DNA from 2 places in the Paenibacillus sp. FSL K6-4396 genome. Region 2 is predicted to be linked to the other one. Evidence: predicted binding sites of a transcription regulator. Region 2 holds the regulator's gene; the other holds the start of a gene.
The links. The regulator Rex, encoded in region 2, represses fermentation and respiration genes when NADH is low (regulators of the CRP and FNR family bind a similar motif). The targets are predictions, from matches to a motif close to TTGTGAAATATTTCACAA.

Region 1 (7,798 bases), 330 kb from region 2:
GCTTTAACGGCTTCCAGCTTCTGCGGATCATCCGCCACGGCTGCCGAGAATCCATATCCATTGTTCACATCCCGCATCAAGGAAGTCTGATCACCTGCTCCGTTCTCTACCGGAGGCATATTAAAGAATCCAACCTTGCCAATGAGCGATTCACCGCTCTGACCTTCCTTGAATACAGATGATTTCCATGTTCCGTCATACATTAATACCGCTTCTCCACTTGTAAATTGCGTGGTATATTCGGCATACTCGAAGCCCAGTTCACCTTTTTTGAAATAACCCTTATCAACCCATTCCTTGTGTTTGGCAAAACCTTGCACAACACCCGGGTCGGTCCACTTCGCTTCACCTGTTGCAAACTTTGCGGTAATCTCCGGCCCGGCATATCGGGACCACAGATGGTTGGTTAACATAAGCGGTACCCAGCCCGCCTTGGATGCGGAAGCAAGCGGCACTTTGCCATCAGCCTTGATCTCGGCCAGTATATTGTCCAATTCAGCCATGGTGGTTGGGGCTTTCCATCCTTTTTGTTCAAAGTACTTTTTATTATAGAAAAAACCTTCGCCCGAACCACCAATTGGCAGTCCATAGACTTTGCCTTCATACGTGAACGGTTCAAGGGATGTAAACTGGTCCTGAATGCCCAGCTCTTGCAGGATTGGCGTCAGATCAAGCAGCATACCTTCCTTAGCATAAACTTTGGAATCTGGGCTACCGAACAGTTCAAATATATCGGGCGGGTTGCCTGCCGCCATCTCTCCGCGAAGCTTCTCCTTACGATTCACATCGGATTCGACGCCATCCAGCGTAAAGGTCAGATTGGGTACCTCTCCCTCAACTTTGTCCACAACATCCTGCAGAATGGCCAGTCTTTTCTGTTTGTCGGCCCCCACCTGTGTGTGGCGAAGAAGCATCTCAACCGGTTCCTTACTTGTCTCCTCCACAGGTGTATTGCCTGCGCCCTGTTGTGGCTCGTTACTTGAGCCTGCACATCCCGCCAAAGTCCATGAAGTGATAAGCAATAATGAAAGCAGCAATGTCATTCTTTTTTTCATCGGGTTGACCCTCCTCAAGATATTGAGCATTTGGCTTTACACTCTGATTATAAAAAGCCGGAGCTTACATCGTAAGGATGACAATTCATCAATGGAGGGATAAAATCCTTCACTGGACAAAAAACAGCCCCTGCGAAGTGTATTCGCAAGGGCTGCTTGGTTGGTATATACGTTGAACTTAAGAATATTTACACTTGCCACTTCGATGACAGAACAACCTTCTGATCGCTGTTATCCCCCTATTTTTTTGATCCACTTTTACAAAGGTGAAAATCTAGGGATAGCATATGCTTCCGATGTAGCTTTCTTGCAGAAAGCTTTTAGGCGAACGCTCCGCTTCTTCAGCTTATTTCTGTCCTCTTCGTTCTTGTGTAAATAGTTAGTTCAAATTATATACATCCTGCATATAAAGGTAATTACTTATCGGAACAAGCCACGCCAGCCGTTTCCTGGCGACCTTGTTCGATCAGGCGATACGCTCGCTCCACTTCTTCTTCACTTGGCGAAGGAACTCCATCCAGTGGATATACTTTACCGAGCGCCTCCCATTTGTAGATCCCCATCTGATGGTATGGAAGAATTTCGAACTTCTCAACGCCATTCAATGTTCCGATAAACCGTCCGAGGTTAAGCAGATCCTCTTCCTCGTTATGAATGCCAGGCACATACACGTGGCGTATCCACATTTTCCGACCTTGCTCCGATAACCACTTGGCTGTTTTCAACGTTCTCTCGTTGGATTTGCCTGTCAGCTTGATATGTTTCTCGTCATCAATATGCTTGAGATCCAGTAGAACCAGGTCTGTGTTATCCAGCAGATCGTGAATCCGTTCCGGTTCGTTAAATCCGTTGCTGTCCAGTGTCGTATGCAATCCCCAGCGACGTTTCACTTCTTTGAAGATTTCAGCTACGAAGTGAGCCTGCAACGTTGGTTCTCCGCCAGATATCGTGAGCCCGCCTCCGGAACTACGATAGTAGGATAGATATGGCTCAATCTCAGCCAATACCTCCTCTAGCGTCATTTCTTTTCCACCATCCAGCGCCCATGTATCAGGGTTGTGGCAATACTGACATTTGAGTAGACATCCTTGCATAAAAAGCACAAAGCGGATGCCTGGGCCGTCAACCGTCCCGAAAGTTTCGAGTGAATGAATATGTCCGTTAACCATGCTGCCTCTTCCTTTCTGTATCCGCATCCGCTGTGCGTTTAATATGAGTTGGAATGTCTTGCTCTAGCGGTCTTCTACTTGCAAATTATCTACATCGAACCATGGAACGTACGGTTGATGACATCCAACTGTTGTTCACGAGTTAATTTAATGAAGTTAACAGCATATCCAGATACCCGTATAGTCAGTTGTGGATAGTTTTCCGGGTGATCCATCGCATCAATCAATTGCTGACGATCAAATACGTTAACGTTCAGGTGATGAGCGTTTTGACCGAAGTAACCATCCATCATCGCAGTCAGATTGGATTTACGTGTAGTCTCCTCTTTACCCAATGCTTTTGGCACGATGGAGAAGGTATTGGAAATTCCGTCAAGACTGTGTTCATAAGGTAATTTGGCTACAGAGCCAAGGGATGCCAGTGCACCTTTTTTGTCACGACCATGCATTGGGTTCGCACCTGGAGCAAATGGTTCACCTGCTTTACGACCATCCGGTGTAGTCCCTGTTTTCTTACCATATACCACGTTGGAAGTGATCGTCAGAACGGATTGTGTTGGAACTGCGTTACGGTAAGCTTTGTGCTTGCGAATCATGCCCATGAAGTTCTCGACCAGTTCAACAGCAATGCTGTCTACGCTGTCTTCATTGTTACCGTAACAAGGGAAGTCTCCTTCGATTTCAAAATCAACGGCGATGCCTTGTTCGTTACGAATTGGTTTTACTTTGGCATATTTGATTGCACTCAGTGAATCTGCTGTAACCGAGAGACCGGCGATACCACAAGCCATCGTACGTACAATGTCACGGTCATGTAATGCCATTTCGATACGCTCATAGCTGTATTTATCGTGCATGTAGTGAATGACGTTGAGGGTGTTCATATACAGTTTCGCCAGCCACTCCATCATTGGTTTGAAGCGTTTCATAACCTCATTGTAATCCAGCACTTCGCTAGTGATGGCAGGATACTCAGGTCCAACTTGTGCTCCGGATTTCTCGTCACGACCACCGTTGATCGCATACAGGAGAGCTTTTGCCAAGTTGGCACGAGCGCCGAAGAATTGCATTTGTTTCCCGATCTTCATAGCCGATACACAGCATGCAATACCGTAATCGTCACCATAGATTGGACGCATCAGATCATCATTTTCATACTGGATTGAGCTGGTTTCAATGGATACTTTACTGCAATAATCTTTGAAAGCTTCTGGAAGTTTCGTGGACCAAAGTACAGTCAGGTTCGGTTCTGGTGCAGGACCCAGGTTGTGCAGTGTATGCAGGAAACGGAAGCTGTTTTTGGTTACGCGTGTTTCACCATTCACTGACATACCACCGATGGACTCAGTCACCCATGTTGGATCTCCACTGAACAGTTCGTTGTAATCCGGTGTACGCAGGAATTTGACAATCCGCAGTTTCATTACAAAATGGTCAACCAATTCCTGAGCCTGTTCTTCGGACAAAATGCCCTCTTGCAGGTCACGTTCAATGTAGATATCCAGGAAAGAAGATACACGTCCCAGTGACATCGCAGCACCGTTCTGTTCTTTGATCGCAGCGAGATAACCGAAGTACAACCATTGGAACGCTTCTTTTGCTGTTGTCGCTGGTAAGGAAATATCGAACCCGTGCATATCGCCCAATTGTTTCAATTCTTGCAATGCACGAATCTGTTCAGACAATTCTTCCCGCAGACGAATGACATCTTCATCAATGACATCAACTTCGAGTGCGTTCAATTCGCCTTTTTTGTTACGAATCAGGAAGTCTACCCCGTACAAAGCTACACGACGATAGTCACCGATGATCCGGCCACGGCCGTAAGCATCTGGCAGACCTGTGATAATCCCTGCTTTTCGCGCTGCACGCATATCGGAAGTATAAGCATCGAATACACCTTGGTTATGTGTTTTGCGAATGTTCGTAAATATATCAATGACGCCTTGAGGCAATTCGAAGCCGTATGCTTCACATGCATCAATCATCATCCGGATTCCGCCTGTTGGTTGAATGGAACGTTTGAACGGAGCATCGGTCTGAACGCCGACAATCTGCTCTTTGGATTGATCCAGATAACCTGGTTGGTGAGAAACAATAGTCGCTGGTGTGTTCACATCAACGTCAAGGACACCGCCGTTATCCCGTTCTTTTTTGGTCAGATCAGATACGATCTCCCACAATTCTTTGGTATTCTGGGTTGCATCTGCGAGGAACGCTTCATCACCGTAATACGGAGACAAGTTGTGTGCCAGAAAATCATTCACGTCTACGGATTTGGTCCATGTTCCTTTGGTAAAGTTTCTCCAGCCTGTTTGTTGTTTGACATCTTTTTCAATCACCGACATCGTAATCCCTCCACTAATTTGGATTTCTGGACACATAACATCTTGCTTCATTCGTATCATTGTGTGCCCAGAGCCGCGATTAATGTGAATTGTTTCACATAAACCGGAACATGTTCTCTCTACTTGGGAACCGGAACCGCGGAATGAATGTTTTTCTTACATTTTCAGTATACGACTTGGGGCTTTCATCATCTGTGATTTTTGTCACAAAGTCAGTGAACTAACTCACTCCACCTGCGCTGTGTCCCAATGAACCCTGTAAATTCACACTTAGCCACTGCGCGGGCAGAACAACTTCCGATCGCTGTTATCCCCGGATTTTTTCGATTTTATTTTTCAAAGGGGAAAATCCGGGGATAAAGGCGAACGCTCCGCATCTTCAGTTTTTTCTGCCCTCTCCGTTATTGTGTGAACATCTGGATCAAACAACCTCATCACGGATTCCGTGTAACCTCTTTAGGACCATTGCTCCCTTAAACTCGGAGCAAACAAGGACTTTGATCATTTCCTGAAAAACAGGTGCTTCGCTCTTCTGTTTTTCTGCCCTCTCCGTTATTGTGTGAACATCTGGCTCAAACAGCCACCTCACGGATTCCATGCCACCTCTTTAGAACCCTTTGCTCCTCTATGCTCGGAGCAAACAAGGACTTTGATCATTTCCTGAAAAACAGGTGCTTCGCTCTTCTGTTTTTCTGCCCTCTCCGTTATTGTGTGAACATCTGGCTCAAACAGCCACCTCACGGATTCCATGCCACCTCTTTAGAACCCTTTGCTCCTCTATGCTCGGAGCAAACTAAATCTTAGAATAAAACCTGAAAAACAGGTGCTTTGCTCTCCTATTTTTCTGCCCTCTCGTTATTGTGTGTAAGACGGCAATCGGGGCTCCCCTCTCGGGGAACCCTGATCTTCTTGCCGTAAGGCACGCTTCGTTCTAGATTTGTTATTCAAACTTTCCGTAGAAAGCGTTGCGGTATACATCAGCCAGTTCAGTTACCAACGGCAACTTCGGATTGGCGGTTGTACATTGGTCTTCGAAGGCACGGTCAGCCAGATAATCTACATGTGCTTCAAAGTCTTTGGCATCAAATCCGATTTCCTGGAACGATTCTTCAATGCCCAATGTTTTGTTCAGTTTGCGAATGGCATTGATAAGACTGGTTACGCCTTCTTCTGTTGTACGTGCAGGCAATCCCAGAATCCGGGCAATTTCGGCATACCGCTCATCCGCTATAAAGTGCGAATATTTCGGGAACGATGCAAATTTGGTCGGTTTTTTCGCGTTGTAACGAATGACGTGCGGCATCAGGATCGCATTGGTGCGTCCGTGTGCGGTGTGGTACTGACCGCCCCATTTATGCGCCAAGCTGTGGTTAATGCCCAGGAATGCGTTGGCAAACGCCATACCGGCAATGGTGGAAGCATTATGCATTTTCTCACGAGCCAGTTTATCTCCTTGCAGCGCAGATTGCTCCAGGTATTGGAATACCAGTTGGATTGCTTTGATCGCAAGTCCATCCGTGTAATCATTTGCCATAACAGATACATAAGCTTCAATCGCATGAGTCAGTACGTCCATACCTGTATCGGCAACGGCTGTTCTAGGCAGGGAGTATACGAACTCCGGATCGACAATCGCTACGTCTGGTGTCAGCTCATAATCTGCCAATGGATATTTGGTGTTACCTTGATTTTTATCCGTAATAACCGCGAACGATGTTACTTCAGAACCTGTACCTGATGTGGTTGGGATCGCTACAAATTTCGCTTTTACGCCGAGACGTGGATATTTGTAGATCCGTTTGCGGATATCCATGAATTTTTGTTTCAGATCGTTGAAGTCCGTGTCTGGATATTCATAGAACAACCACATGGCTTTGGCAGCATCCATCGGTGATCCACCGCCGAGTGCGATAATGCAGTCTGGTTGGAAGCGGCGCATCATTTCGGTTCCGCGATCTACTGTTGTTGTGGATGGATCTGGCTCAACATCGGAGAATACTTCGATCGCTACTGGCATTTGGCGTTGACGCAGATAGTGTTCTACCTTTTCAACATATCCAAGTTTCACCATCATGGCATCCGTAATAATCGCCACACGTGTGATATCAGGCATTTTGGCAAGATACTGTGTTGCCCCTTTTTCGAAGTAGACTTTGTTCGGCACTTTGAACCATTGCATATTCACGGTACGGCGAGCCACCCTTTTCACATTGATTAAGTTCACAGCGGTTACGTTAGAAGAAGTCGAGTTACGTCCGTATGATCCGCATCCCAGTGTCAATGATGGCATATTTGTGTTGTAGATATCCCCGATGGCACCGTGTGTGGATGGTGAGTTCACAATAATCCGTCCAGTTTGCAGACGATCTGCGAATTTGCCAATCACTTCTTCATTTGTGGAATGGATAACCGAGGAGTGACCCATGCCGCCAAAAGCAACCACTTCTGCTGCACGTTCAATTCCCTCTGCTGCCGTTTTAACTTTGTAACAAGCGAGTACCGGACTTAATTTCTCAGCCGACAATGGGAATTTCGTACCTACCCCTTCAATCTCGGCCACGAGAATTTTGGTGCCTGCTGGAACTTCAATTCCGCACAACTTCGCAATGCTCACCGCAGATTGACCAACAATCGCCGGGTTCACCGCACATTTCTCGGCATTAATCGCACCTGCTGTCAATTTTGCTGCTTCATCTTTGTTAACAAAGTAACAGCCATTTGCAATCATTTTTTTCTTCACTTGATCAAAGATCGGTTCTTCAATGATGACCGCTTGCTCGGAAGCACAGATCATGCCGTTGTCGAAAGACTTGGACAGGATCAAATCCGTTACTGCCTGATTGATATCCGCGCTTTTCTCGATGAAACAAGGTACGTTACCTGGTCCTACGCCCAGTGCAGGTTTACCACAGCTGTACGCTGCACGTACCATGCCTGATCCGCCTGTTGCCAGAATGAGAGCCACATCATTGTGATTCATCAGTTCGTTTGTACGATCCATGGAAGGATCATCAATCCATTGAATACAATCTGCTGGTGCACCATGTTTCACAGCCGCTTCCAGCAGGATTTTGGCAGCTTCCCGGCTACAATTCTGTGCAGATGGGTGGAAACCAAAGATGATCGGGTTACGCGTCTTGATGGAAATCAATGCTTTAAACATCGTCGTTGATGTTGGATTGGTAACTGGTGTAATCCCCATGATAATGCCGACCGGCTCCGCAAT
Region 2 (7,798 bases):
TTACATTCCCATCACTGGGTTCTTATCAACTTGGTTATGTGTCTTCCGAATTTGGATTTCAACATGATCGCCCTCACCAGGCAGACAGTGATGCACTGGCGACAGCCTATGTGCTGCTCAAATGTCTGGATGAGTTAAAGGAATTACCGCTCATAACGATTCAGCGCCTCAGTGATCTGTTTGCACCAGAAGACAGTGACTTGGGTTGGTTTTTGGACGGAATGCGCAGTGAGAAGGAAGCAGAGCCGATTCAGGATCTGGACGGACATACCTATTATCGTCAGCTTGCTCTTAATGTAAGTGATTGGACTGATATAGGTGCACCACGCGATGAGCGGGAGGCTAACCCCCTCGATAGTGTAAGCTTCGAACAGTTTATGGACCAGGTTCGGGAGAACCTGAAGGATACGCTGGATCATTACGAAGAGCGTGAAGCGCAGACTCAGATGTTCAGCAGTGTAAGGCAAGCCCTGGATGAAGAGAAACATCTCTTGATCGAAGCAGGAACAGGCACTGGTAAATCTCTGGGTTATCTCTTGCCTGCTATTTACGAAAGTGTGAAGCAAGAACAGAAAGTTATGGTCAGCACGCATACAATCAACCTGCAGGAGCAATTGAGAGAGCGGGACATTCCGATGCTGACTCAAGTGGTTCCGTTCCCGTTTAAGGCTGCTGTATTCAAAGGGCGTGGACATTACCTGTGCCTGCGCAAATTTGAACACAAAATCAATAAACGTGAATTCGCCACACCTAAAGAGGATTATTTCACAGCTGCTCAGATGATTGTCTGGCTTACGCAGACCGAAACCGGAGATGATGAGGAACTTAACCTTAGCGGACGCGGAGGGGACTTCTGGGAGACGGTACAGAGCGAATCTGAGTCTTGTCTGGGAAGATCATGTCCATGGTTCCGCAAATGTTTCTACCATCGTGCCAAACATGAGGCCGGGTTGTCTGATATTGTAATCACCAATCACTCCAAATTATTTACGGATGTGAAAGCCGCGCATCAGCTGCTGCCAGCCTATGAGAGTCTTGTGATCGATGAAGCACATCATCTGGAGGATGTCGCTGGTAAACATCTTGGAATGCATATGAAATATTTCACCTTGGTTCATACACTGACCCGCCTGTTTAAAGACAGTCGTAATGGACAGCTGCCTATGCTTCGTTCGCAGTTATCCGGGCATGAAAATTCGGTGCAATGGGGTTCCATGGTGGATCAGATGTTCCCGCTCGCTCTTGAAGTTAAGGAGCTGTGGGATCGTATGAGTGATGCCTTGTTCGGTCTGTTGCCTGAACGAAGTGATGCTTCACCGGGAGAGACGGGGCAATTTTCCCTGCGTCTGAAAGCTTCTCAGAAACCTGCAAAATGGCAGGAGTTGCAGGATCTGGAGAACCAGATCTATGTGACTCTGGGCGATTTGGTTCGCAAAGGGGACAAATTGCTGCTTGAAGTGAAAGAGGATCAGGATGATTATCAATCGGATAGTCTGATTACGGACATTACAGGATTGCTGAAAGATCTGACCACATTGAAGGAGAATCTGCGTTTCTTCATGCGTATGGATGATGCCAAAACGGTGTACTGGATGGAAGCCAGTGGTCAATTCCGCAGCAAATCTCTCCAGCTGTATGCTGTACCTGTAGATGTCAGTGCACAACTTAAGGATTTATTTTTTGATAAAAAGAAAAGTGTTGTGCTTACATCGGCTACGCTTTCGGTAGATAAATCATTCCAGTTCATGATTGAACAGCTTGGCTTGCAGGAAGCTTCCGAGAATAATCGGTTGTTAACGTCGATGCTGCCATCACCTTTCAACTATCGCGATCAGGCACTTCTGGTGATTCCGCGTGATTTCCCGAGTGTGAAGGGTAGTGTGGGTGATGCGCACTTTGTTAATATGCTGGTGCAATCACTTGCAGAGACGGCAATTGCCACGCGTGGACGCATGATGGTTCTGTTTACTTCATACAAGATGTTGCGACAGGTCTATGATCCGCTGAAGGAGGCGCTATCTGGTAACGACATCTCGTTGCTTGGGCAAGGCGTTGACAGTGGAAGCCGCTCTAAGCTGACTCGCAGGTTCCAAGATGCCAAAGCTACGGTACTTCTGGGTACAAGCAGCTTCTGGGAGGGTGTAGATATCCCGGGAGAGGCGCTAACCTGTCTCGCTATTGTGCGACTGCCTTTCCAGCCACCGAATCATCCGTTGGTGGAAGCCAAGAGTGAGTTGCTTCAGGAACAGAAGAAAAATCCATTCATGAAACTGTCCGTGCCGCAAGCGGTCATTCGTTTCAAGCAGGGATTTGGCCGGTTGGTGCGTACAGCGAAGGACAGAGGAATTGTCATTGTTTATGATACACGGGTGATTGAAGCGTACTATGGTAAATTCTTTTTATATTCATTACCTGGTCCCAAAATGGAGCATATGCTCACGGAGCAAATGGTTCCACGAATTACCGAGTGGTTAGAAAAACCTGTTAATGAACAAGAATAATGGTTGTTTTGTTCGTTATATCATTGCATGAGACTATCGTTTGGCGTTAAACTTTATTAGATATTTCCGTATCCGATTAAAGCAGTTGCACGTAAGAACTTATAACCTAAATTACAAGGAGCATTCTGTATAAAATGTCATGTTTATCTTTGAGTTTATACAGAATGCTCATCTTTTCATCTATTATTTTATCGTGGCCTTGGTAAGGGGGAGCAAGAATGAAATCGGATAAAATTTCGGAAGCGGTGGTACGACGTCTGCCTGTATACTTGCGTTATTTGAACGAGTTACATCAGCGTGAGGTGGCTACTGTTTCTTCTCAAGAGCTTGGACAGAGGCTGGATCTGAATCCGGCCCAAATTCGTAAAGACCTGGCTTACTTCGGTGATTTTGGTCGTAAAGGGATCGGGTATGATGTATCCTATTTGATCGAGAAAATTCGTCACATTCTCAAAATCGATCAGCAAATTAATGTAGCTCTGGTAGGAGCGGGTAATCTCGGTCAAGCCTTGTCCAACTACAATGCATATCTGAAAGACAACATGAAGATTGTTGCTGTATTTGATGCATATGGACCGAAGATTGGTAGTCAAATTAACAGTTTGACGGTAAAACCAATGAATGAATTGACGGAAGCGGTTAAAACAGAAAACATCCGCATCGGAATTATCACGGTTCCGGATACGGAAGCCCAAAATGTAGCCGATCAGCTTATTGAATCCGGAATCGAAGCGATTCTTAATTTTGCACCAACCATTCTAAAAACACCGCCGCATATCCGCATTCACCATGCTGACTTTACAACGGATCTGCTTAGTTTGGCCTATTACTTGGAGACTGGAAAGGACGACGAGGAAGATGACAACAAATAGATGGGTAATTCACAACGGCAAATTTGCCGTTAATGAAGGTGGCACAACATGGAACGTGGTTCAAGGATACATGGTTGTCGAGGATGACAAGATTGTGCATATTGGTGAGACATTGCCGGATGGAGACAAAAATTGTACCAAAGTGGATGGAAAAGGACTGTTCTTCCTGCCGGGTCTGATCAATACGCATGGTCATGCAGCAATGTCGTTGCTCAGAGGGCACGGAGATGATCTTGCGTTGCAAGTATGGTTGCAGGAAAAAATGTGGCCGATGGAAGCGAAAATGACTTCACAAGACGTATATTGGGGAACTTCGCTATCGGTGCTTGAAATGTTGAAAGGCGGAACTACAGCTTTCCTGGACATGTACGATCACATGGATCAAGTTGCCAAAGTTGTGGAGCAATCCGGCGTTAGAGCAGCACTGGCACGTGGTGTAATCGGGCTGTGCTCGGAAGAAGAGCAACTGCGGAAACTGGAGGAGTCGGCAGCGTTTGCACGTGAGTGGAATGGACAGGCAGATGGTCGCATTACAACTGTAATCTCGCCACACGCCCCATATACATGCCCTCCTGACTACATAGAGAAGCTTGTGCAGGTCGCGAACGACCTGAACCTTCCTCTCCATACACATATGTCTGAAACGCTTCGTGAAGTGGAGCAGAACGTGGCTGATTATGGACTGCGTCCTGTGGCACATCTGGAGAAACTGGGCTTTTTCTCACGTCCATCCCTGGTTGCACATGCTGTGCATCTGAATGACGAAGAGATTGAGATTCTGGCCCGTCATGATGTGGCTGTATCCCATAACCCGGGAAGTAACCTGAAACTTGCTTCCGGTGTTGCGCGGGTACCAGCGTTACTGAAAGCAGGAGTTACCGTGTCACTCGGAACAGACGGACCGGCAAGCAACAACAACCTGGATATGTTCGAGGAAATGAGACTGGCTGCATTGATCCACAAAGGTGTATCTGGTGACCCGACGGCTGTGCCAGCAGGCGAAGCGTTACTCCTCGGAACGTCATACGGTGCCAAATCCATTTTCTTGAACAATACCGGAGCACTTGAGGTCGGCATGAAGGCTGATTTTATCGCTCTTGACATTGAACAGGCACATTTCTATCCACATACAGACCTGATCTCACATACGATCTACTCGGCTTCTGCCAAAGATGTTGAGCACGTATGGGTGGATGGAAAACAAGTGGTCAAACACGGCGAATGTCTGACGCTGGATGAAGAACGCATTTTGCGTGAGGCTCAATTGGCATTTGATGGTCTGCTTGCTCGTAAATTGCAGGACAGAGCATCATAGGGAAAGGAAGTTCGACTTTTGAAGAAAAAAAAGAAGTGGATATGGATTTCGCTGCTTGCACTGGTTCTGATTCTGTTTGGACTTCAGCGTTATTACGTCTATGTCACGCAGGACCAGCGTAAGGAAGAAGCTCTCGCTATACAGGCAGCACAGAAGCAACTGGGCATTACATCCTATGATGAATTGCGCAAGTACATCTGGGGAGATAAAGAAGGCTCAGACAACATCTACTGGACCCTGATCGGCAAAAATAAGGATAACCAGGATGTTATGGTCTGGGTTAAATTCGATGCAAACAATGAACCGGCTAAGGGTGCAAACGCTGTACACAGTGAGCTGCTGCAGAATGGCATGTCCGAAGCGCAGATCCGCAATCGCTTCAGTTCTGAAGTTCCTGCCGGCGAGATTAAACGAATCATGCCCGGAGTTGTGAATGGAATATATGTGTGGCAAGTGTATTATAAAGACGGTACGCATAACCACTATCGCTTTTATCGTTTTAGCAATGGAGAACAGGTGGACCTGGTCTACACACTCCCGAACAGCTAGTACAAATAGAGTGACATAACTAGAGAATTAGAGAAATGAAAGAACCGGCAGACGGATATCCGACTGAACCGGTTCTTTGTGTTGCCTGTAAACATTTTTGATTTAAATAGTTAAAATTAATAATTTATTCATATTTTCGCCTTCGAAAATGTATATACGATGTGATATACTCAGTTATGTACTCAAAGTTACATTCAAAACAAATAATCCTGTCGAAATTATCGCAGGAGTCAATGTGCACATATTCGTATATACCAATAAGCCAGTAGGTTGGGCCAAAATCTGGGAGGGGTAATTCACTTGAAGCTAAAAGTATTGCCTATTGCTTTAACTGCCGTCATTTCAGCCGTTGTGTTGTTTGGAGGTTGGTTTGTATATCGTCAGGTGGTTGTGCAGAATCCGATTGAAAAAATGGTAACCCAGTACGATGGAGTCAATGACGTTCAATTAACTATTAACCGCAATGACGTACAATTGAAACTGGATCTGCAACCGGATGTTGATTTGGGCAGACTGGTACAATATATTCACAAAGAAGGACAGACGGTGATTGGTTCACGCTCGTTAAAGCTGGATGTTGTGGATCATTCCAACGAGGCGCTTGAGAACTGGTGGGGTGATGCCATGTTTACCGTAGCCCAGGCGATGGAGAACAAGCAGTACACCGAGATTACACCAACGTTGTCGAAGATGGCGACGAACGGGATTAAAGTGAATACAGCTATGGATGACAACAATGTATATGTCAGTCTCAGTGACGGAGATGCCAGCAAGTTTATTATTCTGCCGCGTGTGCCCGGTCAGATAGGAGTGTGGCCTAATGCCTAAATGGACAAAAGAAGTTGCCATCGGATTTTTTCCTGTGTTGATTATTTTCCTTGCGTTTACTGGTGTTAATATTGTTCCGATTCTTATTGCGGCGGCGGTTGTCGGTGGTCTGCTGTTCATGATGCAAATGCGCGGCGGGATTACAGTAGGCGCTGCACAGGAACGTAAACGGAAGAAGAAAGGACCTTCGAAGCTTACTTTTGAAGAAATTGGAGGTCAGGACAGTGCCAAGCAGGAATTGCGTGAAGCACTTGACTTTCTCATCAAACATGAAGAAATTCGGAAGTTCGGAATTCGTCCGTTAAAAGGGATCTTGCTGACGGGCCCTCCAGGGACAGGGAAAACGTTGATGGCCAAGGCTGCTGCCCATTACACAGATTCTGTATTTGTAGCAGCATCGGGTAGTGAGTTCGTGGAAATGTATGTTGGTGTGGGTGCCAGCAGAATTCGGGATTTATTCAAGGATGCGAGAACCCGTGCTACCAAGGAAAATAAGGAAAATGCCATTATATTTATCGATGAGATTGATGTCATCGGGGGTAAACGTGAAGGTGGTCAACAGCGCGAGTATGATCAGACTCTGAATCAGCTCTTGACGGAGATGGATGGAATTTATTCTTCTGAGACACCTCGAATTCTGGTTATAGCTGCAACGAACCGCAAAGAAATGCTGGATAGTGCCCTGACACGTCCGGGACGTTTTGACCGTCACATTCAAGTGGACTTGCCCGACAAAAAGGGCAGAAAGCACATTCTTGAACTGCATGCGGTGAACAAACCTCTGATGGAGGAAGTTAATCTGGAGAAGACAGCCGAGGAATCATATGGGTTTTCCGGTGCGCAGCTTGAAAGTGTTATGAACGAAGCAGCAATATACGCCATGCGGGACGGGCTGTTACACATTGAACAACGGCACTTGTCCCTGGCTATTGATAAAGTCATGATGGGTGAGAAGACGGACCGTGAGTCCAGTGTGGAAGAGAAGAAAAGGGTTGCCATTCATGAATTGGGACATGCCATTATGGCTGAACTCGTTCGTCCAGGCAGTGTTAGTCAGGTGGCACTTAGTCCGCGTGGTCAGGCGCTGGGATATGTACGTCACAACCCGCAACAGGAACAGTTCCTCTATACGAAGCGTTTCCTGGAAGAGCAGATCATGATTGCACTCGGAGGAGCCGCTGCGGAGGAAATGTACTACGGTGGACGCTCCACTGGGTCACGCAATGACTTTGATCAGGCAACGAATGTCGTACAGACCATGATGGCTTCGGGATTGACTTCACTTGGTATTGTGAACATGGATATGGTTACAACCGAAGAACTCATGCGGGAGAATAAATTGATTCTGCAAGATCTGATGGAACAGACAAAGCGGTTGCTTGAAGAACAACGGACAATTTTCGACAATTCACTGGACATCTTGATTCGTGAGGAAGTTTTGTCTGGCGAGCAATTTCGTTGTCAATTTCGTGACAGTGCCCTTCTACCAGCATAATTTATTTATGCTGGTTATTTTTTTTTACATTTCACTCGTGCTAAGATATTATTATATGTTGGGTCGAAATTTGTAATTTTCGGCGAACAGGGTACAATAGAGAAATAGAGAACCGAAAGGATGGAGCAGAACCATGTTTTTCAAAAAAATAGGAGTTGTCGGCGGCGGTACGATGGGACAAGGTATTTCCCAGATGCTCGCAGCCAAAGGACTTGATGTGCTTCTCGTGGAGCACACA

Region 1: the regulator Rex is predicted to act here: its motif matches at 4,655-4,672, upstream of pflB (formate C-acetyltransferase).

What each region holds. Positions count from the first base shown of each region.
Region 1 is NZ_JBBOCR010000001.1:4,704,448-4,712,245, forward strand. It holds gene MHB85_RS20700 (ABC transporter substrate-binding protein) at 1-1,055, opposite strand, end outside; gene pflA (pyruvate formate-lyase-activating protein) at 1,472-2,224, opposite strand; gene pflB (formate C-acetyltransferase) at 2,314-4,572, opposite strand; gene adhE (bifunctional acetaldehyde-CoA/alcohol dehydrogenase) at 5,513-7,798, opposite strand, start outside.
Region 2 is NZ_JBBOCR010000001.1:4,375,979-4,383,776, reverse strand. It holds gene dinG (ATP-dependent DNA helicase DinG) at 1-2,501, shown strand, start outside; gene MHB85_RS18880 (redox-sensing transcriptional repressor Rex) at 2,720-3,373, shown strand; gene MHB85_RS18875 (amidohydrolase) at 3,360-4,688, shown strand; gene MHB85_RS18870 (cell wall elongation regulator TseB-like domain-containing protein) at 4,707-5,237, shown strand; gene MHB85_RS18865 (hypothetical protein) at 5,538-6,065, shown strand; gene MHB85_RS18860 (AAA family ATPase) at 6,058-7,560, shown strand; gene MHB85_RS18855 (3-hydroxyacyl-CoA dehydrogenase family protein) at 7,694-7,798, shown strand, end outside.